DNA from 4 places in the Kitasatospora sp. NPDC059160 genome. Region 1 is predicted to be linked to each of the others. Evidence: riboswitches for the same ligand, from Rfam matches in the RefSeq annotation. Region 1 holds a riboswitch; each other region holds the start of a gene.
The links. A riboswitch is a leader RNA that binds a small molecule or an ion and turns the genes downstream of it on or off. The one in region 1 is predicted to bind cyclic di-AMP.
Positions count from the first base shown of each region.

Region 2: it holds a riboswitch for cyclic di-AMP, as region 1 does, so the genes downstream of both, ACFXOZ_RS28185 (NlpC/P60 family protein) here and ACFXOZ_RS13070 (hypothetical protein) in region 1, are expected to answer to the same signal.
Region 3: it holds a riboswitch for cyclic di-AMP, as region 1 does, so the genes downstream of both, ACFXOZ_RS23455 (peptidoglycan DD-metalloendopeptidase family protein) here and ACFXOZ_RS13070 (hypothetical protein) in region 1, are expected to answer to the same signal.
Region 4: it holds a riboswitch for cyclic di-AMP, as region 1 does, so the genes downstream of both, ACFXOZ_RS08885 (transglycosylase family protein) here and ACFXOZ_RS13070 (hypothetical protein) in region 1, are expected to answer to the same signal.

Region 1 covers NZ_JBHZCN010000024.1:88,338-93,926, reverse strand. Annotated here, with positions in the region: gene aceB (malate synthase A) at 1-648, opposite strand, end outside; gene ACFXOZ_RS13080 (IclR family transcriptional regulator) at 850-1,647, shown strand; gene ACFXOZ_RS13075 (hypothetical protein) at 1,819-2,427, shown strand; gene ACFXOZ_RS13070 (hypothetical protein) at 2,540-3,880, opposite strand; cyclic di-AMP (ydaO/yuaA leader) riboswitch at 3,888-3,995, opposite strand; gene ACFXOZ_RS13065 (MoaF N-terminal domain-containing protein) at 4,440-4,769, shown strand; gene ACFXOZ_RS13060 (alpha/beta hydrolase) at 4,845-5,589, opposite strand, start outside.
Region 2 covers NZ_JBHZCN010000074.1:11,341-16,929, reverse strand. Annotated here, with positions in the region: gene ACFXOZ_RS28195 (hypothetical protein) at 1-863, opposite strand, end outside; gene ACFXOZ_RS28190 (NlpC/P60 family protein) at 908-1,954, opposite strand; gene ACFXOZ_RS28185 (NlpC/P60 family protein) at 2,181-3,296, opposite strand; cyclic di-AMP (ydaO/yuaA leader) riboswitch at 3,307-3,462, opposite strand; gene ACFXOZ_RS28180 (NlpC/P60 family protein) at 3,801-4,835, opposite strand; gene ACFXOZ_RS28175 (NYN domain-containing protein) at 5,057-5,589, opposite strand, start outside.
Region 3 covers NZ_JBHZCN010000055.1:30,038-35,626, forward strand. Annotated here, with positions in the region: gene ACFXOZ_RS23440 (IclR family transcriptional regulator) at 1-297, shown strand, start outside; gene ACFXOZ_RS23445 (RidA family protein) at 344-754, shown strand; gene ACFXOZ_RS23450 (DUF2470 domain-containing protein) at 929-1,654, shown strand; gene ACFXOZ_RS23455 (peptidoglycan DD-metalloendopeptidase family protein) at 1,915-2,880, opposite strand; cyclic di-AMP (ydaO/yuaA leader) riboswitch at 2,883-3,065, opposite strand; gene ACFXOZ_RS23460 (MFS transporter) at 3,378-4,919, shown strand; gene purB (adenylosuccinate lyase) at 4,927-5,589, opposite strand, start outside.
Region 4 covers NZ_JBHZCN010000015.1:5,006-10,594, reverse strand. Annotated here, with positions in the region: gene ACFXOZ_RS08890 (cytochrome P450) at 1-892, shown strand, start outside; cyclic di-AMP (ydaO/yuaA leader) riboswitch at 1,102-1,272, shown strand; gene ACFXOZ_RS08885 (transglycosylase family protein) at 1,274-2,056, shown strand; gene eno (phosphopyruvate hydratase) at 2,337-3,623, shown strand; gene ACFXOZ_RS08875 (septum formation initiator family protein) at 3,787-4,269, shown strand; partial or broken gene ACFXOZ_RS08870 (DUF501 domain-containing protein) at 4,241-4,777, shown strand; gene ACFXOZ_RS08865 (exopolyphosphatase) at 4,927-5,589, shown strand, end outside.

The DNA of each region.
Region 1 (5,589 bases):
CTCGGCGCCCTTGGCGATGAGCCGGGCCGCGTTGTGGAAGAAGTACAGGCCGAAGTCGACGAACGCGCCGGCCACCGGGACGCCGTCGACCAGCAGGTGGTTCTCGTCCAGGTGCCAGCCGCGCGGGCGGACCACGACGGTGGCGAGTTCGGCGGCGGGCTTGAGGGTGTAGGCCTTGCCGGCCGAGCTGGTGAAGTCGATCCGGCCCTCGAAGGCGTCGATCAGGTTGACCTGGCCGCTGACCACGTTCTCCCAGGTCGGGGAGGTGGCGTCCTCGAAGTCGGCGAGCCAGATCCTCGCCCCGGAGTTGAGCGCGTTGATGACCATCTTGCGGTCGGTGGGCCCGGTGATCTCGACCCGGCGGTCCTGGAGGGCGCGCGGCGCCTCGGCGACCTTCCAGTCGCCGGCCCGGACGTCGGCGGTCTCGGGGAGGAAGTCCAGCGTGCCGGTGCGGGCAATCTCCGCCCGTCGGCCCTTCCGCCTGGCCAGGAGCTCCTGTCGGCGGCCCTCGAAGGCGCGATGCAGGCCCACCACGAAGGCGACCGCCTCCGGGGTGAGCACCTCCTCGGCCCGATGGACGCGCGGTCCGGCGACAGTGACGACCGGAGCGGCGGGGGAGGCGCCGACGGGCCCCTGAGCTGCAGCCATGAGCAGGACACTCCTAAGACGGTTGAGCCTGGCGAAGGGAGCTCCGGTGGGAACTTCCTCGGGAACTTCCTCGATCGTTACCCACCTGTCGGCGGGTTCGATTCTGTAAGGTGGAGACTAGTTTCCGCGATACAGAATTTCAACGGTTTGTTGAAGAGGTCGCCGGGACTCTACTCCTCCCCGACAGCGAAGGGAACGCCGGTGGTTGCGACCCCCGACACAGCATCGACGACAGGCGCCGACCGCGCGAGCGGCGGCGTGCAGTCCGTCGAGCGCGCCTTCCAACTCCTGGAGGCGCTGGCCGACTCGGGCGGCGTGGCCACTCTCAGTGAGCTCTCCACCAGCTCCGGCCTCCCGATGCCGACCATCCACCGACTGGTTCGTACCCTCGTCCAGCAGGGCTATGTCCGCCAGGACACCGCGCGCCGCTACACCCTCGGCCCCCGGCTGATCCGGCTCGGCGAGACCTCCGGCCGCCTGCTCGGCAGCTGGGCCCGCCCGTACCTGGCCGAGCTGATGGAGGCCACCGGCGAGACCGCCAACCTGGCGGTGCTGGAGGGCGGCGAGGTGGTGTACGTCGGGCAGGTGCAGTCCCGGCGCTCGATGCGGATGTTCACCGAGGTCGGACGGCGGGTCCAGCCGCACTGCACGGGCGTCGGCAAGGCACTGCTCGCCCAGCTCCCCGAGGACGAGGCGCGCGCGGTCCTGGGCCCCAACCCGCTGCCCGCACACACCGAGTACACCCTCACCGACCCGCAGGAGCTGATGGACCAGCTCGCCGAGGCGCGCGAGCGCGGGTACGTGGTGGACGACCAGGAGCAGGAGATCGGCGTCCGCTGCATCGCGCTCGCCGTCCCGGGCGCGCCGACGCCCACCGCGCTCTCCGTCTCCGGCCCGGAGGCCCGGATCCGGGCGCTGGAGGAGCAGGCGGGGGCGTCCGCACTGGTGCCGGTGATGCACCAGATCGCGGCCCGGCTGGGGCAGGTCCTGGCGCCATGACGTTCCGTCAACCCCTTTCAGGCGAACGGTAGATCCGGCGAGGACCGGTGCCCGCCGTTCGAGTGGCGGCGGGCGAGTTGTGCCGCTATCGCGGCCACGGCTCGGACACCCTGGTGCGGGCGCGGCCCGCGACAGCGCGGGCCGCCGGAGCGTGGGAGCAGGGTGGACGGCGTGGAGCAGCACGGAGTACGGGGCGGCGCGGGGCGCAGGAGGTTCGGCCGGGCCGGATTGCTGGCGGCGGTGACGGCGGGCTGCGCGGTGGCCTCACTGGCCGCCGGGCCCTCCTGGGCGGTGCGGCACCCGGTGCCGCGCCCGGATCTGGGGACCGTCGCGCCGGGGGCGCCCGAGGCGTCCACTCTGCCCGCCGTGGTCGCCAAGACGTCCCGCTCCCACCTGGAGGTGGTCCGGATCGACCCGGATCCGGCGCCGCCCGGCGGCGCCACCACCATCCACGCCTTCGTCGCCAATCTCGGCCCGGACACCACCGCCTCACCGCTCACGATCACGGTCACCCTGCCGAACGGGGTGACCCCGGAGGGCCCGTACTTCCCCGACAACTGCGCGGTCATCTCGCGCGGCAGGCAGGTGCGCTGCGTGTTCGGTCCCGGACTGCCGGACGGGCGCAGCGTGACCGCCCTCGTCCCGGTCCGGCTCTCCGACGACCTGGAGCTCGGGATCCTGGAGGGCGGCTCGGTCGAGGTGCGCAGCGCGGACGACCCCGGCGGCAGGGGTCACCGGGAGGAGTTCGACATCAAGGTCGTCGAGACGGCGGGCGACTGACGCGACGGATCGCCCCACCGGTCACCGGCCGCCGGCGAGCGGCTGCCGGGCTCCCGGTGACCGGTGGGGCGGGCTCGTGGTTACCGGTGGACGCGCTTACCGGTAGACGTGGCTACCGGTAGACGCGGACGTAGTCGGCGGCCATGGTGATCGGGCTGTTCCCCTGCGGGGCCGGGTGGTACTTGCCGGCGCTCACCGAGAGGTTGAGGATCAGGTACGCCGAGAAGTTGGCCCCGATGCCCTTGCCGTCCGAGAACACCTTGACGCCGTTGACGTACCAGTCCACCGAGTTGGCGCCGTAGTAGGTGCCGATGGTCACCCACTGGTCGGTGCCGATGGCGCTCGCGTCGGTGTAGTAGTCGGGGTTGCCGGGGTTGACGTGGTTGGTCAGCTCCAGCAGGTTCGGGTTGTCGGGGTGGTACTCGAAGGAGTCGATCTCCCCGTTGCCGTTCTTCCAGGTCCACAGGGCGGGCCAGGCGCCGGTGCCGGCGGGCAGCTTGACCCGGGTCTCGGCGTAGTCGCCGGTCTTGACCTGGAACCCCTCGGCGGAGCCCTCGGTGGTCAGGAAGCCGGTGTTCCAGGACTGCTTGCCGTTCTCCAGCGTCGGCCCGCCCGGGGTGGCGGTGAAGGTGGCGACGCCGTTCGCGACGGTGACGTTGTTCTTGTTCAGCCAGTCGAGCTTGTTGTCGTCCGGGTTGTGGTTCCCGTACTTGTACGAGGTGCTCTTGTCGCCGACCCAGCGCTGGCCCCAGTTGATCGGGCCGTTGAACTCGTCGGACCAGGTCAGCGACTTGCCGGCGATCGGGGAGGACGACGCCGGGGTCGTCGGGGTGGCCGTGGCGGTGGGGGTCGGCGTCGCGGTCGGGCTCGCGGTCGGGGACGCGGTGGGGGACGCGGTCGCGGTGGGCTTCGCCGTCGGGCTCGCGGTCGCGGTCGGGGAGGGGGTGGGCTTCGCCGTCGGGGACGGGGTCGGCGTGGGCGTACCCGTGGCCGAGACCACCAGCTGCTGCGAGGGCAGGTTGTGCCAGGCGCCGCCGAGGTCCTGCCAGAAGCCGAACTGGGTGTACGTCCCGGCGGCCAGGGTGCGGGCGGCGCTGGTGTAGGTGAGTCCGCCGGGGCAGATCTGCACGTTGCTCGCGTTGCCCGGGAAGTCCAGGTTGGTGCCGCGCGCGTCGCGGACGCCCACGCCGACGGTCTTGGCGGTGAAGCAGGACGAGGAGTGCAACGCCAGCGAGGCGGTGCCCGCCTTCCCCGCGACCATGGTGGCGGGGGCGAGGCGGTCCTGGGTGACGGTCGGGCCGGTGGCGGCCTGGGCGCCGGAGACGGACGGCAGGCCGAGCAGGCCGGCACCGGTGATGGCGAGCGCCCCGGTCGTGGCGAGGGCGGTGTTGCGGCCACGGTGGGACGGACGGGCGTGGCGGGGCGCGCGACGGCGCCGGGCAGGCTGGTGCATGGGGGTCCTCTGCCACGCCTGCGAGGTGAGCTGTCGGATTCGGGCTGCAGTTGCCCGGCCGCCTGTGGAGCGGCTTCACCCCTAGCCACGCCCCGCACGCTGGTGCGTACGGGCCGGGCGCTGACCTTGGTTCCCCCGCTCCCGTCCGCTGTGGTGCTCGGGTACTCGCCGGCGGGTGGACGGGACTCGGCGTCCCGGCGGCGGGGTCCGCGACAGCGGACGACGACTGCAGGCTAGGCAGGCCGTCCGTGGACGGACAACCTGATGGGGCCGGTTGTCGCGCAGCTCACAGTGGTGTCGATCAACGACGCTGCGTGGCGGCCGAGTTGATCAATGGAGCCGACGCCGACCCGCGGTCCCGCCGGGCCCGCCCGGGCTGCCGGTCGCACACGGTGCGCGGCGCGGCGGTGGCGGACCGTGCGTGACCGCCGTGGCGTGGAGCCGCCCGAGTCCGCCCCATCGGATAAATTGGAGCCCTGGGATTTTCCGCGGTGCACAAGAGCACCGACCGGAGCCGTACGACCCGTCCCCCGTTCCAGAGAAGAGGTCCCGCCCCACCATGACCGCGCCCCTGCCCGCCTTCGCCGGCCGTACCTACGTCTTCCGGGCCGACAACGGCGCGGCCTTCCGCAACTCCTACTCGGCCGACGGCACCCGGCTGCGCTGGGAGGGCCTCGGCGAGTCGGCGGGCCAGTGGGAGGACGTGCGGCTGCACGTCGCCGAGGTCGCGCCGGAGATCTACTTCATCAGCTGGACGGAACAGAGCGGGATCACCGTCAGTCACGTGATGGACCTCAACGCGCTGACCGTACGGGCCTTCTGGACCTTCGAGGGCGAGGGCGGCCGGGTCGGCCAGCTGCACACCGGGACGCTGGAACGGGTCGCCTGACCGGCGCCGGAACGCACCGACCCCCGGGAGCCTCGGCGGCTTCCGGGGGTTCGGTGCGTTCCGCGGGCGGCGCCGTCAGACGGTCTGGCCCGGGTGGCCCGGCTGGTTCGGGACCTTGAGGTGCTGGGACAGCCACTCCAGCGAGGACGGCAGCAGGGCGCTCCAGGTCTCGAAGTTGTGGCCGCCGTTCTCGAGCATGCTGTAGGAGACCTTCATCGGGCTCTTCGCGGCGTCGATGAACGCCTCGGTGTCGTGCTTGTAGTTGCCGTCGCCCTTCTTGGTGCCGGCCAGCAGCACGGAGACGTCCGGCTGCGGCATGTTCTTCAACCGCCACATCAGGTCGGCCTCGTCGCGGCGCTGCCTGCTGCCGCCGAAGAGGTCGCCGGTGGTCGGGTCGTCGGCCGCCTCGTAGTACCCGGACAGGGACACGGCGGTCGGGAAGACGTCCGGGTGGCGCATGGCCAGCTTGAGCGCGCAGTAGCCACCGGTGGAGTTACCCATGAAGGCCCAGGCCCGGGGGTCGGCCGAGACCCGGTAGCTGGCCTGGATCGCCGACGGGACGTCCTTGGTGAAGTACGTGTCGGACTGCGCGCCGCCCGGGATGTCCTCGCACTCGGTGTCCTGCGGCAGGGCGGGCGAGGGGCGCATCAGGACCATGACGGTCGGCTGCATCCGGCCCTCCTGCAGCAGCTTGAGCGCGGCGCCCGGGTAGTTGAAGCGGGTGATCAGGTTCTCGGCGATTCCTGGGAATCCGGTGCTGACGATCACGGCCGGGAACTGCTTCTGCGCGTACTCGGGCTGGAAGTACTGCGGCGGCAGG
Region 2 (5,589 bases), on a different contig from region 1:
CGGGCCAGCTCGGGGGCGATCTGCTGCGGGCGCCGGCCGGAGTCCCGGTAGGCCGTCCAGTCGGCGACGCCCTCGGAGAGCCACAGCGGGGTCCAGGCCCGGGTGTCGGCCCGGGTCGCGACGTGGGTGGTCTCGTGGGTGACGACCACCTGGCGGCCGAAGTCGCTGAGCTTCGCGAAGGCCTCGGGGTTGATCACCACCCGGTCCGCCGGGGTGTGCCGGGGGGCGCCGGGGGCGGCCACGGTGACCGCCGCCATGCCCGTCCAGCCCGCCGGGTCGGCCTCCAGCAGCCGGGCGAACTGCGGCTCGGTGGCGGGCAGTTCCAGCAGCAGCCGGCCGGGCCAGGCGTCGCCCCAGACCGCGCTGACGGCCGGCACCGCCTTGTCCCCCACCGGGACCAGCCCGGCCGGGTCGGGCCCGTCGGCCAGGCCGAGCACCAGGCAGCGGGCTCCGGCGGCGGTGCGGACCGGGCCGAGGTCCCACGGCGCCGGGGGCCCACCGGCGCCCTCCTCGCGCTCGACCCGCCAGCCGCCCCGGTCCCGGACCAGCTCGATCCGGCGCGGGTACACCACCGGGTACTCGTCGTACCCGGCGATCCGCAGCGCCAGCTCGACGGACGCGCCCTGCCGCTCCGGCCCGGCGGGCGGTGAGAGCACCAGGTTCCGGTACACCGCCTCGGCCCCGGTCAGCCCCGACCGGGCGGGCAGCGAGCGTGCCCGCGCCGCCAGCAGCGCGGCGACCTCGGCCTGCCGGTCGACGGCCCGCCCGCCCGGCGGCGGCGGGGCCACCGGGGGCAGCGACAGCTGGGCCAGTCCGCCGGCCGCCAGCAGCAACGCACCGCGCCGGGACAGCACCCGGCGCACGGGGTCTATCGGGTGGGGGCCGTCCGGCCCGGAGGGCGTCGCGCTCAGAGCCGGACCACTCCCGAGACCGGCATCGCGTTGACGCTCTCGTACCGGACCTTGGCACCGGGGTACGGGGCGTGCACCATCACACCGCCGCCGGCGTACATCCCGACGTGGTGCATGTCCCGGTAGAAGATCACCAGGTCTCCCGGCCGCGCTTCGGAGAGGCTGATCCGCTGCCCGGCGTACGCCTGGGCCTGCGAGGTCCGCGGCAGGGTCACTCCGGCCTGCCGCCAGCTGTAGTACATCAGACCGGAACAGTCGAAGGCACGCGGCCCGGTGGATCCGTAGACGTAGGGCGAGCCGACCATCCGCACCGCGGCGGCCAGCGCGGCCGCCCCGCGCTCGGAGGCGGCCGGGGCGTTGCCGAGGTCCAGCCGGTCGGTACCGCGGGTGGCGCGCTGCTCGGCCTCCCGGGCGTCCTGGGCGACCATCCGGTTCCGCTCGACGGCGCCCAGGCTGTTGAGCAGCTTCTGCGCCTTGGCGAGGCGCTGCTGGATCTGCTGCTTGTTCTCGGCGAGCGAGCGGCGAGCCTCGTCCAGTTCGGCGAGCTTGGCGGCGGTCTCGGTGCGCCGCTGGTCGAGCCGGCGCTGACGGGTGACCAGCTCGTGCAGGGTCTCCTGCTGGCGCTCGGCGGCCTGGCCGAGGGTGCGGGCGCGGGTGAGGTAGGCCTCCGGGTCGCTGGAGAGCATCAGCTGGGCGGTCTGGGTCATCCCGCCGCCCCGGTACTCGGCCCCGGCGACCGTGGCGAGGTCCCCGCGCAGCTCGTTGAGCTGCTCCTGGGCGGCGGCGACCTCGCCCTGGAGGATCGTGGTCTCGCCCAGAAGCCGCTTCTGCGCCTCCTGCGCGGCGTTGTACTTCTCCGAGGCCTGTTCGGCCTCGTCGTACAGCTGCTCGACCTGGGCCTTGACGTCCTTGCGGTCGGGCGCGTCCGGCGCCCCGGGGGCGGCCTGGGCGCTGCCGGCGGTCGCCACGCCCAGGGCCGTGGTGGCGGCCGCGGTCAGTACCAGCGCACGGGCGAGCAGTTGGGAACGACGGTGCACGGGCATGCGGCAACGGCTCCAGTCCTGCGGCGCGGCCCCGCGGCCGCGCCCCGGTGGGCGGCCGTCGAGCGGGAGTCCGGTGGCAGACGTTAGCGAGTCCGGGCAAGTGAGTCCAAACCCCTACCGACCCGAATATTTGACCCCTAATCGGACACCAGGTCGAGCCGCCGGAAAAGCCGCAGGCCCGGCCCTCCGTGACGGAGGACCGGGCCCGTGAACGCGTGGCCGGGGATCAGACCCGCACGATGGAGGCCAGCGGCATGTTGGAGACGGCCTCGTAGCGCACCGACGCACCCGGCTTGGGAGCGTGCAGCACCTGGCCGTTGCCCGCGTAGATGCCGACGTGGTGGGCGTCGCCGTAGAAGATCAGCATGTCGCCGGGCTGGGCCTGGGAGATGTCCGAGCCGATCCGGGTGCCGGCGCCGGCCTGCTCCTGCGAGGTGCGCGGCAGCGACACCCCGGCCTGGTTGAACGCCCAGACCATCAGGCCGGAGCAGTCGAAGGAGCTGGGGCCGGTGGCGCCCCAGACGTACGGGCTGCCGACCTTGGTGGCGGCGGCGGCCAGCGCGGCGGCACCGTGCGAACTGCCCGGGGCGATCTTGACCGGCGCGGCGGTGGAGCCCGAGCCGAGGTCGCTGCGGCTGCTGTCGCGCGAGGCGCGGTCCGGGGCGGCGGCCTTCGCGGCGGCGTCCGCCTTGGCCTTGGCGTCGGCGGCGGCCTTGTCCTCGGCCGCCTTGATCGCCTGGCGCTCCTGCTCGGTCAGCGTGTTGAGCAGGTCCTGGGCGGCCTTGAGCTTGTTCTGGACCTCGTCCTTGGAGGCCTTCAGCTGCTGGGTCGTGGACTCCAGCTCGCCGAGCTTGCCCTGCGCCTCGGTGCGGTCCTGGTCCAGCTTGCGCTGCTGGTCCTGGAGCTGCTTGAGCTGGTTCTTCTGGGTGCTGCCCGCCTGGTTCAGCGCGCCGGCCTGGTTGAGGAAGTTGTCCGGGCTGGAGGAGAACATCAGCTGGACCGTCGGGGATATGCCCCCGTTGCGGTACTGCTCGCCGGCGATCTCGGCCAGGCCGCCCTGGAGGTCGGTCACCTGGGCCTGCTGGCGGGCCACCTGGTCCTGGAGGCCGGAGACCTGCTTCTCCAGCTCCTGCTGCTTCTCCTGCGCGGCGTTGTACTTCTCGGTCGCCTGCTCGGCCTGCTCGTTGAGCTGGTCGACCTGCTCCTTGACCTGGTCCTTGGTCGGCTGCGGGTCGGCGTGCGCGCTGGACTGCGCGGAGAGCGCGACGGCGGCGGCGGCGAAACCGGTCAGGATCGAGACGCGGGTACGGCTGGCGGGCTTGGGACGACGATGGGACGCCACGAAGGCGGACTCCTTCTTCCTACGCCGCCTACCGGGTGAGCTGACGGGTTCGGGCCGGAAGCATGCCCTACGACGCCTCACCGGCCTCACCTACGGCCGACCTGGCGCCGATTCACCCCGGAGGAACGTGTGGTTCCCCGGCTCCGCTCCGCAGCGCCCCCGACTACTGGGCTCCCCTGTCGGGCAGTCGCTTCGACCTGCCCCGCTGTTTCGCGAACTCGGCGGTAACCACCGCCGCCACCCAGGCTGGGTGATCGACTGTGCGGTGGTTCGGAGCACGACCCTAGTAACTGAACCGTGATCCGTTCAAATCCTTGTCAGAAAAAAGACGGAAGATTACCCATGTTCTTTTGTGAAAATGACTGATGGTGATCACCGGCGCACGCAAAGCTGATCGACTCTCACCCTCCGGCCCACCCGGTCCGCAAACCCGGAGCGCCACCCCCGACCGGAGGTGGCGCGGATCACAGGGCCGGAACCGGCCCCCGGGGAGGTACCGGAGCGTCAGATCCGGCGGATCGTGTTGATCGACATCGCGTCGGCCTTCATCACCTTCACCACGTCACCGGTGTGCGGCGCGTGGACCACCATGCCGTTGCCGATGTACATCCCGACGTGGTGCATGTCGCCGCCGTAGATCACCAGGTCACCCGGCTGGGCGGTGGCCAGCGTCACGGCGGTCCCGATGTGGCCCTGCTCCTGCGAGGTGCGCGGCAGCGAGACGCCGGCCTGGCCGTACGCCCAGACCATCAGGCCCGAGCAGTCGAAGGTGGAGGGCCCGGTGGCGCCCCACACGTACGGCGAACCCTGCTTGCTCATCGCCTTGGCCACCGCCACGGCGGCGTAGCCGCTGGCCGGCGGCAGGTTGCTGAGGTCGACCCGGTCGGCGCCGCGGGAGGCGCGGTCGTCCTGCTGCTGCTGGGCCCGGAGCGCGGCCCGGTCGGCGGCGCTGAGCGAGTTCAGCAGGTCCTGGGCGGTCTTCAACTTGGTGTTGACGTCCGCCTTGGCCTGGTTGAGGTCCTTGGTGGTGGAGTCCAGGGAGGCGAGCACGGCGGCCGCCTCGGCCTTCTCCTGGTCCAGCCGGCGCTGCTGGTCGAGCAGGCCCTTGAGCGCCTCGGTCTGGGTGGTGCTGGCCTGCTGGACGCTCGACGCCTTGTCCAGGTAGCCGGACGGGTCGGAGGAGAGCATCAGCTGGACGGACGGGTCGATGCCGCCGGTGCGGTACTGCTCGCCCGCGACCTGGGCCAGGCCCACCTGGAGCTGGCTCATCTGGTCCTGGCTGCGGGCCACCTGGTCCTGGAGCTGGTCGGCCTGCTTGCGGAGCTGGTCGGAGCGCTCCTTGGCGCCGTTGTACTTCTCGGCCGCCTGCTCCTGCTCCTGCTGGAGCTGGTCGATCTGCGCCTTGACGTCACTCTTGTTCGGCTGCGGCGCGGCATGCGCGGCGACCTGGGCGGAGAGGGCGACCGCGGTCGCAGCAGCAGCGGTGAGCACGGAGACCCGCGCGCGGCTCGGCTGCTTGGGACGGCGGTGGGAGGCCAAGGGACCGGCTCCTTCTTCCATCGGACTCACCTGATCAGGTGAGATTCCGGAAAATAGGTTTGACGCCAGACCCTAGTGAAGATCTACCCGTTTTGCCACTCCCCCGAAGGCGTGAACTCCGGTTCCCCCACTGACTTCACCGGATCCGCACACCCGCACGGAAGCCCCACTGACCTGCCGTCACAGCCCCCGTCCCGACTCCGACCCGGCTCGGGGCCGGCTCAGGGCCGGGCCAGCCGGTTCAGCAGCAGCACCGAGGCCACCGGGCGCGCACCCGCCTTCCGCACGCCCTCCGCGACCTCCCGGTCGGTGGAGACCACCACCACCGGACGGCCCTGCGGCTCGGCCCGGACCAGACGGCGGATCAGCTCGTCCGCGGTCTCGCCGGTCCGGCTGAACCGTACCCGCACCCCGCGCGGCGGCGCCATGATGACCGGTACGTCCAGGTCCTGCCCGTCGAACACACAGGTGACCTCCGCCTGGGTGCGCTGGGCCAGCATCGCCAGCCCGCCCAGCAGCCGGATCCGCTGCTGCTCCAGCGGCAGCGCCGGGTACCCGGTCTTGGTCACGTTGTAGCCGTCCACCACCAGGTGCACCTGGGGGATCGCCAGCAACTGGTCCAGCAGCGCCGGGTCGTCCTCGGCCAGGCCGCGCCGGGCCACGTCGTGCGGCGAGGCCGACCCCGGCACCACCGCCTCCACCAGGTCCGCCGGGCGGAGCTGGGAGACCGGCAGCGCCAGCTCCCGCTGGAGGC
Region 3 (5,589 bases), on a different contig from region 1:
GCCGGGATCGACTTCACCCCGCACACCGAACGCACCCTCACCACGCCCGAGGCGCTGCTCGCCGAGCTGGAGAAGGTCGCGGTCCAGGGCTGGGCGCAGGACCACGCCGAGCACGAGGCCTTCATCAACTGCGTCGCCGCCCCGATCCGGGACGCCAGCGGCCGGGTGGTCGCCGCCGCCTCCATCTCCGTCCCGGACGTCCTCCTCCCGTACGAGCAGGTGCTGGACCTGCTCCCGCAGCTGCTCGCGACCGCCCGGGCGGTCTCGGCCGACTGCGGCCGTCCCGACCACAACTGACGAACCGTCATCGCACCGTCCCCGACCGCAAGGAGCCCCGACCCCGATGTCCTCCGACAAGACCGAGATCCGCACCGACGGCGCCCCGGCCCCGGCCTGGATGTTCTCCCAGGGCGTCCGCAAGGGCCCGATCCTCCAGGTCTCCGGCCAGGGCCCGCAGGATCCGGCGACCGGCGAGTACCTCCACCACGGCGACGTGAAGGCGCAGACCCGCCGCACCCTGGAGAACGTCAAGGCCATCGTCGAGGCCGGCGGCGCCACCATCGAGGACGTGGTGATGTTCCGCGTCTACCTCACCAAGCGCGCCGACTTCCCGCTGATGAACGAGGTCTACGCCGAGTTCATCGAGGAGAACGTCAAGCCCGGCGGGGTGAAGCCGTGCCGCACCACGATCTTCGTCGAACTGCCGCAGGAGCCGATGCTGGTGGAGATCGACGCCCAGGCCGTCATCGGCTGACCACCTGACAGCCCGACCCGACGCCACGACACCCCGAGGGCCCGGACGCCACCAACGCGTCCGGGCCCTCGGCGCATCCCCACCCCGCCACGCCGCCGCACCACCGCCCGCCCACTTGCCACACCTCCAGGGGGACATTAGGTTAGCCTCACCTAACCAACAGGAGGTCCGTTCATGAGCATCACCGCCGGTGACGCCGAGGTGCCCGAGCCCACCACCGCCGAGCGGGTCCGCAGCCTGCTCAGCGCGACCTCCTCGCTCACCGTCCGCGCCCTCGGCGAGCACCACGACCTGGACACCCCGGTCTCCGTCCACGGCTCCCGGCTGCGCCTGCGCGCCCCGCTGGACGCCCCGCTCGTCGCGGCCCTCGCCGGCGCCACCGCCACCGACGGCCTGGCCGTCGTGCTCGACGTCACCGACGTCTCCCCCGTGGCGGTCCGCGACCGCATCCGCGGCCGGCTCACCCTGGCCGGCCGGCTGCACCTGGCCCACCTCGCCGACGACGGCCTCAGCGTCCACCTGCGGGTCGACGTCGCCCACGCCGTCCTCGCCACCCCGTACGGCACCGGCGCGCTCACCGCCGCCGACCTCTCCCTCGCCGCCCCCGACCCGCTGGCCCGTCACGAGGCCGCCCTGCTCACCCACCTGGCCGACGACCACGCCGACGCCCTCGACCTGCTCACCCGGCTGCTCGACCCGGCACTGCTCACCCACGGCCCGGCCGTCCGCCCGCTCGCCCTGGACCGCCACGGCCTGGTACTGCGCCTGGACCACTCGCACGGCCACCGCGACGTCCGCCTGGTCTTCCCCGAACCCGCCCGCGACACCGAGGACTTCGGCCACCGGATGCACGACCTGATGGCCGCCGCCGAACACGGCCTCCCGGCCCGCCGCCCCTGACCGCCGCCGCAGTCGGCGCAGTCAGCGCGAATACGAGACGTACCCGTGGACCACGACGACCGAGCGGAGAACGGCAGCGGCCGGCCCGGCCGTACGAGAGGTTGTCCCGTACGGCCGGGCCGGCCTTGGGCGTGTCCCGCGCCCAGGTCCACCGGTGCGGCGATCACCCGGTCGAGCGGTCACCCGACATGACCATCCCGGGCGTCGATTCGCCCCGCACCAGCGGTGGTTCACACGTTCCTGCGGAAGGCCCCGGAGGGTCAGAGCGCGACGCCGTGCGCCCGCAGGTAGGCGACCGGGTCGATGTCCGAGCCGTACTCGGAACCGGTACGGATCTCGAAGTGCAGGTGCGGGCCGGTCACGTTGCCGGTCGCACCGGAGAGGCCGAGCTGCTGGCCGGCGGTGACGGTCTGACCGACGCTCACGCCGATCGAGGACAGGTGCGCGTACTGGGCGTACTTGCCGTCGGCGAGCTTGATCTCGACCTCGTTGCCGTAGGCGCCGTCGCTGCCGGCCTTCACCACGACACCGTTGGCGACGGCGCGCAGCGGGGTGCCGGTGGAGGCGACGAAGTCCTGGCCGGTGTGGTGGCCGGAGGCCCACATCGAGCCGGCCACGCCGTAGGCCTCGCCCAGCACGGGGTTGGCGAGCGGGGCGACGTAGCCGGAGGTGGCGGCGACCGGGGCCGCGGTCACGGCCTGGGCCGGGGCGGCGGTCTGAACCTGGGTCTGCACCTGGGCGCCGGGCTTGGCAGCCTCGGTCCGGACCTGCACCTGGGAGTCCGCGGCAGCGGAGGTGTCCTGGGTGACCGGCGCGGCGGACTTCGCCGGAGCGGCCGGCTTGGCCGGGGCGGCGGGCTTCGCCGGAGCGGCGGCGTGACCGGCGAGGGCCAGCTGCTGACCGGGGAAGATCAGGTTCGGGTCGGCGCCGACCACCGAGCGGTTCTGCTCGTACAGCGCGTGCCAGCCGCCCTCGACGTTCTTGGCGTCGGCGATCTTCGACAGGGTGTCACCGCTGACGACGCGGTAGCTCTGCTGGGCGGCCGGGGCGGCAGCCGGAGCGGCGGCCCCGGAAGCGGCCGGGGCGGTGGTGGCCGCCGGGGCGGTGTGCGCCTGGGCGCTCATCGCGGTCACGAGCGGCAGGACGAACGAGGCCCCGGTGACGGCGGTGGCGATGCCGATGCGGGCGGCACGGGGCAGGGCGATACGACGAGCCTGTGCAGGCATGGAATTTTCCTCTCCGACGCCTGCGAGGTGAGCTGTCGGGTTCGGGCTGGAGTTGCCCGGCCGCATGTGCGGCTTCACCCCAAGCCGGCCCTGGTGGTCCGCGCCCGAAAAGGCGCGAACTCCGGTCCGGCGACTTACCTGTGGGTCCCCCGCTCCTGCCGTACAGAGTTCGGTGCGAGCCACCGGGCAGCGGCAGGACTCGGCGTTCCACCCGGTGGATCCGTCCGGACTGGCCGGGCGGTCGCTGAACTAAAACTCATCCGTTCGGGTGAAGCAATGTCGATCTCTTGAATCGGCAACAACCCCCGCAGCCCCGTCACCCTCCGAATGATCCCTTGCACGCTCCGTGCACGATCCATTCACCCGGCGCCACTGATCCACCACCCTGCGCCGCCGGGACCACCCCCGTGCGACCGTCCGTTCACGCACCGCCACCGACCGACACACCACCCGGTGACCCTTGTCACGTACACCCCGGCGGGCGCAGGATTCGGCCCGTGGCCACCTCTCAAGCCGGCACTCTGCGCCTGGGCACCGCGCAGGGCCGCTGGGTACTCCTCGCGACAGTGCTCGGCTCCAGCATGGCGATGCTCGACGGCACCGTCGTCAACGTCGCCCTGCCCCGGATCGGCGCCGACCTCGGCGCCTCCCTCGCCTCCCTGCAATGGACCCTGAACGCCTATCTGCTCACCCTGGCCGGCCTGATCCTGCTCGGCGGCGCCCTCGGCGACCGCTACGGACGGCGCCGGGTCTTCCTGATCGGCGTGGTCTGGTTCGCCGTCGCCTCCGCGGCCTGCGCCGCGGCCCCGACCATCCACGTGCTGATCGCCGCCCGCGCCGTCCAGGGCATCGGCGGCGCGCTGCTCACCCCGGGCTCGCTGGCCATGCTCCAGGCGGTCTTCCACCCGGACGACCGCTCGGCGGCGGTCGGCCTCTGGTCCGGCCTGGGCGGGGTGTCGGCGGCCGTCGGCCCCTTCCTCGGCGGCTGGCTGGTGGACGGCCCGGGCTGGCGCTGGATCTTCCTGCTGAACCTGCCGCTGGCCGCCGCCGTGATCGCGGTGACCTCCCGTTACGTCCCGGAGAGCCGGGACGAGTCCGCCGCCGGCCGCTTCGACGTGCCCGGCGCCCTGCTCGCCGCCCTCGCGCTCGGCGCCGTCACCTACGCGCTCACCGCCGCCGGGGAGGGACTGTCCCCCGCCGTCTGGGTCACCGGTGCGATCGGCCTGCTGCTGGCCGCCGCCTTCGTGGCCGTCGAGCGGCGCACGCCCGACCCGATGCTGCCGCTCGGCCTGTTCTCCTCCCGGCTCTTCACCGCCGTGAACCTGGTCACCCTCTGCGTCTACGCGGCGTTCAGCGGGGTCTTCTTCCTGCTGGTGGTGCAGCTGCAGATCGTCTCGGGCTTCTCCCCGCTGGTCTCCGGCTTCGCCCTGGTGCCGATCACGGTGCTGATGCTGACCCTGTCCGCGCGCGCCGGGCGGCTCGGCAAGCGGATCGGCCCGCGCGTCCCGCTCACCGTCGGCCCGCTGCTGTGCGCCGCCGGGGTGCTGCTGATGCTGCGCACCGGCCCCGGCTCCTCCTACTGGGCGGACGTGCTGCCCGCGGTCGCGGTGATGGGCTCCGGGATGACGCTGCTGGTCGCCCCGCTGACCGCCACCGTGCTGGCCGCCGTCGAGGTGCGGCACGCGGGCATCGCCAGCGGCGTCAACAACGCCGCCGCCCGCGCGGCGGGCCTGCTCGCGGTCGCCGCCCTGCCGGCCCTGGCCGGACTGAGCGGCGACGCCTACCGGGTGCCCTCCGCGGTGGACTCCGCCTTCCACACCGCGATGCTGATCTGCGCGGGGCTGCTGGCCGCCGGCGGGCTGATCGCCTTCGCCACCGTCCGGGGCAATGTGCTGGCGCCGGAGGAGGAGCACCCGGTGGCCGAGCCGAACTGCGACTGGCCCTGCGCCACCACCACCCCGCCGCTCGACCCGGGCCGCCCCCGGACGCGCGAGGGCCCCGCCACCGGAACGGCGGCAGGGCCCTCGTCAGAGAACTGACTCCTCGTCAGAGGATGTCGCCGGGGGCGTACTTGGCCGCCTCCGGGTAGGCCGCCGCGACGGCCTCCACCTGTCGGACGACCTCGGCGACCTGCGCCCCGGCCGCACCGGTGAAGGACAGCCGGTCGGCGAGCAGCGCGTCCAGCCCGGCCCGGTCCAGCGGGATCCGCTCGTCGGCGGCGAGGCGGTCCAGCAGCTCGTTCTCCCGGGCGCCGGCGCGCATCGCCAGCGCCGAGGCGACGGCGTGCTCCTTGATGACCTCGTGGCCGGTCTCCCGGCCGACGCCCGCACGCACCGCGCCCATCAGCACCTTGGTGGTGGCCAGGAACGGCAGGTAGCGGTCCAGCTCGGCCTCGATCACGGCCGGGAAGGCGCCGAACTCGTCCAGGACGGTGAGGAAGGTCTCCAGCAGGCCGTCGAAGGCGAAGAAGGCGTCCGGCAGCGCGACCCGGCGCACCACGGAGCAGGAGACGTCGCCCTCGTTCCACTGGTCGCCGGCCAGCTCGCCGGTCATCGACGCGTAACCGCGCAGGATGACCGCCAGGCCGTTGACGCGCTCGCAGGAGCGGGTGTTCATCTTGTGCGGCATCGCGGAGGAGCCGACCTGGCCCTCCTTGAAGCCCTCCGTGACCAGCTCGTGGCCGGCCATCAGGCGGATGGTCTTGGCCAG
Region 4 (5,589 bases), on a different contig from region 1:
GCTGATCGACGGCTTCGCGCAGCGCGGTTCGGCGGACCTGATCCACGAGTTCGCGTTCCCGCTCCCCATCTACGCGATCTGCGACATGCTCGGCGTTCCCTCCGAGGACCAGGACGACTTCCGGGACTGGGCCGGAATGATGATCCGGCACGGGGGCGGCCAACGCGGCGGCGTGGGGCGGGCGGTGAAGCGGATGCGGGCGTACCTGCTGGAGCTGATCCACCGCAAGCGGGCGGACCTCGGGGACGACCTGATCTCCGGCCTGATCCGGGCGAGCGACCACGGCGAGCACCTGACCGAGAACGAGGCCGCCGCGATGGCCTTCATCCTCCTCTTCGCCGGGTTCGAGACGACGGTGAACCTGATCGGCAACGGGACGTACGCGCTGCTGCGCAATCCCGGGCAGCGGGCCCTGCTGCAGGAGTCGGTGGCCCGCGGCGAGACCGCGCTGCTGGAGACCGGGATCGAGGAACTCCTGCGCTACGACGGGCCGGTGGAGTTGGCGACCTGGCGGTTCGCGACCGCTCCGCTGACCATCGGCGGGGTGGAGATCCCGGTCGGGGACCCGGTGCTGGTGGTGCTGGCGGCGGCGGACCGCGATCCGGCCAGGTTCTCCGACGAGAACACCCTCGACCTGGCCCGGAGCGACAACCCGCACCTGGGGTTCGGGCACGGCATCCACTACTGCATCGGAGCCCCGCTGGCCCGGCTGGAGGGGCGGTCCGCGCTGGCCACGCTGCTTTCCCGGCTGCCGGATCTGCGGCTGGCCGAAAGCCCGGAGAATCTGCGCTGGCGGGGTGGCCTGATCATGCGTGGATTGCGCGAACTTCCGGTCGAATTCAGTCCGGAGCCCCGGTCGCCGCACAGTCGTCCTGAGGCCACGACACGCTGACGAAGCATCCGGAACCGGCCACCGGCGGTGGTATGAACGCTCATCAAACCGGACAAAGCCCCGCCGTTGGTAGGCGATCGAACACGGGCCGTAATTCTTGTGTGATGTCGGTGATATGAGCTTGTGATTCGTCTGAGGATCTGTCTAGTCTCCGTGGAGTTCGCAGCTGCGGACCTCGTGCGCGGACGCCGAATCCTGCCCGCCGCGTCACGGGAAACCGACCAGAACCCTGGGCAGGGGCGGGGGAACCAGGTTTGTTGCCGTTCCTCCACGGCTCGGGGTGAAGCCGCCCGCGCGGAATCGATTCCGCAGACGGCGGCCGGGCCACCTCCCGGTCCGAACCCGACAGCTCACCTCGCAGGCGTGCGGAGAGGGACCTTCATGCTGTTCGTTGGAACCGGCCGTCATCGCCGTCGCACCCAGGCCGAGAAGGCCATCGCCGTCGCCGGTGTGGCCGGCGTCGGACTCGCACTGCCGCTCCTCTCCGCCACCGGCGCCTCCGCCGCCCCGGCCTCCGTCTGGGACTCCGTCGCCCAGTGCGAGAGCGGCGGCAACTGGAGCATCAACACCGGCAACGGCTTCTCCGGCGGCCTCCAGTTCACCCCCAGCACCTGGAAGGCGTACGGCGGCACCGCGTACGCGGCGCAGGCCAACCAGGCCAGCAAGGGGCAGCAGATCGCCGTCGCCGAGAAGGTCCTCGCCTCGCAGGGCCCCGGCGCCTGGCCGGTCTGCTCCCAGAAGGCGGGCCTGAGCAAGGGCGGCGCCCCGGCCCAGGTGGACACCTCCTCGGACGCCAAGCCGCAGAAGCAGCAGGCCCAGAAGCAGGCACCCAAGCAGCAGGCCCCCAAGGCCGCCGCCAAGCCCGCCCAGCCGAAGCCGGTCCAGCAGTACGCGCCGAAGCACGCCGCGCCGAAGCAGGCCGAGCAGCCCGCCGCCCCGTCGGCGCAGCAGTACGCCCCCAAGCACGCCGCCCCGCGGGCCGCGCAGGCCCCGGCCGCCACGACCGGCCACGACTACACCGTCCGGGACGGTGACACCCTGTCGGGCATCGCCACCGCCCAGGGCGTGTCCGGCGGCTGGCAGGCGCTCTACGACGGCAACCGCACCACGGTCGGCGGCAACCCGGACATGATCGTGCCCGGCCAGGTCCTGCACCTGGGCTGAGCCGGACCGTTCCACGGAGAACGACACGCTGGACACGTAGGGGGCCGCGCCCGGCGGCCCCCTACGTCCGCGTTCGCCCGCCCCGATGGACGCCCCGGTGGGACGCACCGGGACGAGCAGGTGAACTACCGGTGGGTAGCCGGGCCACACGGTGAGACGCAGCCCGGGCCGAGGTGGCCCCGGGAGCCCGGGCGGTTAGGCTCTGGTCGTAACGACTCCGCAATCGTCCGGCCGACAGCACCACCCGCAGCCGGACCCTGCTTCCGCAAGGAGATGCTTCGTGCCGTCCATCGATGTCGTCGTAGCCCGTGAAATCCTCGACTCCCGCGGCAACCCCACGGTCGAGGTCGAGGTCGGCCTCGACGACGGCAGCACGGGTCGTGCCGCTGTTCCGTCGGGTGCCTCGACCGGCGCCTTCGAGGCGCTCGAACTGCGCGACGGCGACAAGAACCGCTACTTCGGCAAGGGCGTGGAGAAGGCCGTCCTGGCCGTCATCGAGCAGATCGGCCCGGAGCTGGTCGGCTACGACGCCACCGAGCAGCGCCTGATCGACCAGGCCATGCTCGACCTGGACGCCACCCCGGACAAGTCCTCGCTCGGCGCCAACGCCATCCTGGGCGTCTCGCTGGCCGTCGCGCACGCCGCCTCCGAGGCCAGCGACCTGCCGCTGTTCCGCTACCTGGGCGGCCCGAACGCCCACGTCCTGCCGGTCCCGATGATGAACATCCTCAACGGCGGCTCGCACGCGGACTCCAACGTCGACATCCAGGAGTTCATGATCGCTCCGATCGGCGCGGAGTCCTTCTCCGAGGCCGTCCGCTGGGGCGTCGAGGTCTACCACACCCTCAAGGGCGTGCTGAAGGAGCGCGGCCTGTCCACCGGCCTCGGCGACGAGGGCGGCTTCGCGCCGAACCTGGACAGCAACCGCGAGGCCCTGGACCTCATCACCGAGGCCATCCAGAAGGCCGGCTACGTGCCCGGCCGCGACATCGCGCTGGCCCTGGACGTCGCCGCCTCCGAGTTCTTCCAGGACGGCGCCTACCAGTTCGAGGGCAAGGCCCTGTCGGCCGCCGAGCTCATCGAGTACTACGCCGAGCTGGTCGCCTCCTACCCGCTGGTCTCCATCGAGGACCCGCTGGACGAGTCGGACTGGGACGGCTGGAAGGCCATGACCGTCAAGCTGGGCGACAAGGTCCAGCTGGTCGGCGACGACCTGTTCGTCACCAACCCGGCCCGCCTGGCCAAGGGCATCGAGACCGGCACCGCCAACGCGCTGCTGGTGAAGGTGAACCAGATCGGCTCGCTGACCGAGACCCTGGACGCCGTCGAGCTGGCCCAGCGCAACGGCTACCGCTGCATGATGTCGCACCGCTCCGGCGAGACCGAGGACGTCACCATCGCCGACCTGGCCGTCGCCACCAACTGCGGCCAGATCAAGACCGGTGCCCCGGCCCGCTCCGAGCGCGTCGCCAAGTACAACCAGCTGCTGCGCATCGAGGAGATCCTCGACGACGCCGCCGAGTACGCCGGCCGCGGCGCCTTCCCGCGGTTCAAGCACGAGGGCTGAGCGCGCCCGGGCCGGGCGGCGTCCGGCCCTGATCCCGGGGGCCCGCGGCCCCCGGTAGCGCACGCCTGACCGGTGCCCCGCCGCTCACCCCGTAGGGTGGACGGCGGGGCACCGTCGCGACCAGGAGGGGATACGGGAGATGGCTGGCTGGAGGATCCCGGGCTTGGCGGCCCGGCCTCGGTTCACGAGCCGGGCGACCGTCCTCGTCCTGGTGCTCTGCTCGCTGGTGGCGATCCTGGCCTACCCCACGCGGCAGTTCATCTCCCAGCGCGCCGAGATCTCCGCCCAGCGGGCGAAGGCCGACCACGCGCGCCAGCAGGTCGACCAGCTGCGCCGGGACAAGGCGCGCTGGCAGGACCCGGAGTACGTCAAGGCGCAGGCCCGCGCCCGGCTGCACTACGCGGTGCCGGGGGAGACCCCGTACATCGCGGTGGACCCGGCCGGGCCGGCCGCCCGGCCCTCCGCGCCGGCCGGTTCGGCCACCGCCGCCGCCGACGCGGCCGCCGGCCCGGCGAAGGCCGACAAGCCCTGGTACACCAGCATCTGGGACTCGGTGGACGCCGCCGACACCGTCGCGCTGGCCCCCGCCGCACCCCGTCCGCTCCCCCCGTCCTCCGTTGGAGACCCCACCCCCCATGACCACTGAGAACCACCCCGCCGTCTCCGACGCCGACGTCGCGGCCATCGCCGCCCAGCTCGGCCGGGTGCCGCGCGGCCTGCGCGGTGTGGCGCACCGCTGCCCCTGCGGCAACCCCGACGTCGTGGAGACGGCCCCCCGGCTGCCGGACGGCACGCCGTTCCCGACGCTGTACTACCTGACCTGCCCCAAGGCCGCCTCGCTGATCGGCACCCTGGAGGCGGAGGGCGTGATGAAGGACCAGACGGCCCGGCTCGCCGAGGACCCGGAGCTGGCCGCCGCCTACCAGAAGGCGCACGAGGACTACATCGCCCGGCGCGACGCGATCGAGGTGCTGGAGGGCTTCCCGAGCGCCGGCGGCATGCCGGACCGGGTGAAGTGCCTGCACGTGCTGGTCGGCCACTCGCTGGCGGCCGGAGAGGGCGTCAACCCGCTCGGTGACGAGGCGATCGGCATGCTGGAGGACTGGTGGGCCAAGGGCCCGTGCGTCTCCCCGGCGGAGGTCGAGGCGGCCGGTGACCGGGTGCTGCGCAACCGCGCCAAGGACCAGGACCACGAGGCCGTGATCGCGGCCAAGCAGCAGAAGACCGCCGAGCGGGCCGCGAAGAAGCGCGCCGCCGAGGACGGCACGGCGGGGCAGGACGCGACGGCGGAGCAGGAGTCCGAGTGAGCACGACCCGTGTGGCCGCGATCGACTGCGGCACCAACTCGATCCGGCTGCTGGTCGCCGACCTGGACCCGGAGACCGGCGAGATCACCGACCTCGACCGCCGCATGATCATCAACCGGCTGGGCCAGGGCGTGGACCGCACCGGCCGGCTGCACCCGGACGCGCTGGAGCGCACCTTCGCCGCCTGCCGCGAGTACCGGGAGGTCATCGCGGGCTTCGGCGTCGGCCCGGAGCGCACCCGCTTCGTCGCCACCAGCGCTTCCCGGGACGCCGAGAACAGCGACGAGTACGTCAAGGGCGTGCGCGACATCCTGGGCGTCGAGCCGGAGGTGGTGAGCGGCGAGGAGGAGGCGCACCTGTCCTTCGTCGGCGCCACCAAGGAGCTGGCCGGCGGGCCCTTCCCCGCCCCCTACCTGGTCTTCGACCTGGGCGGCGGCTCCACCGAGTTCGTGCTCGGCGGGGCGCAGGTCCAGGCGGCGCGCTCGGTGGACATCGGCTGCGTGCGGCTGACCGAGCGGCACTTCGACGGCGCGGAACTGCCCTCGCCGGAGCAGATCGCGCAGGCCCGGGCGCACGTGCGGGCCGAGCTGGACAAGGCCGAGGAGGTCGTCCCGCTGACCGGTGCGGCCACCCTGGTGGGCCTGGCCGGGACGGTCACC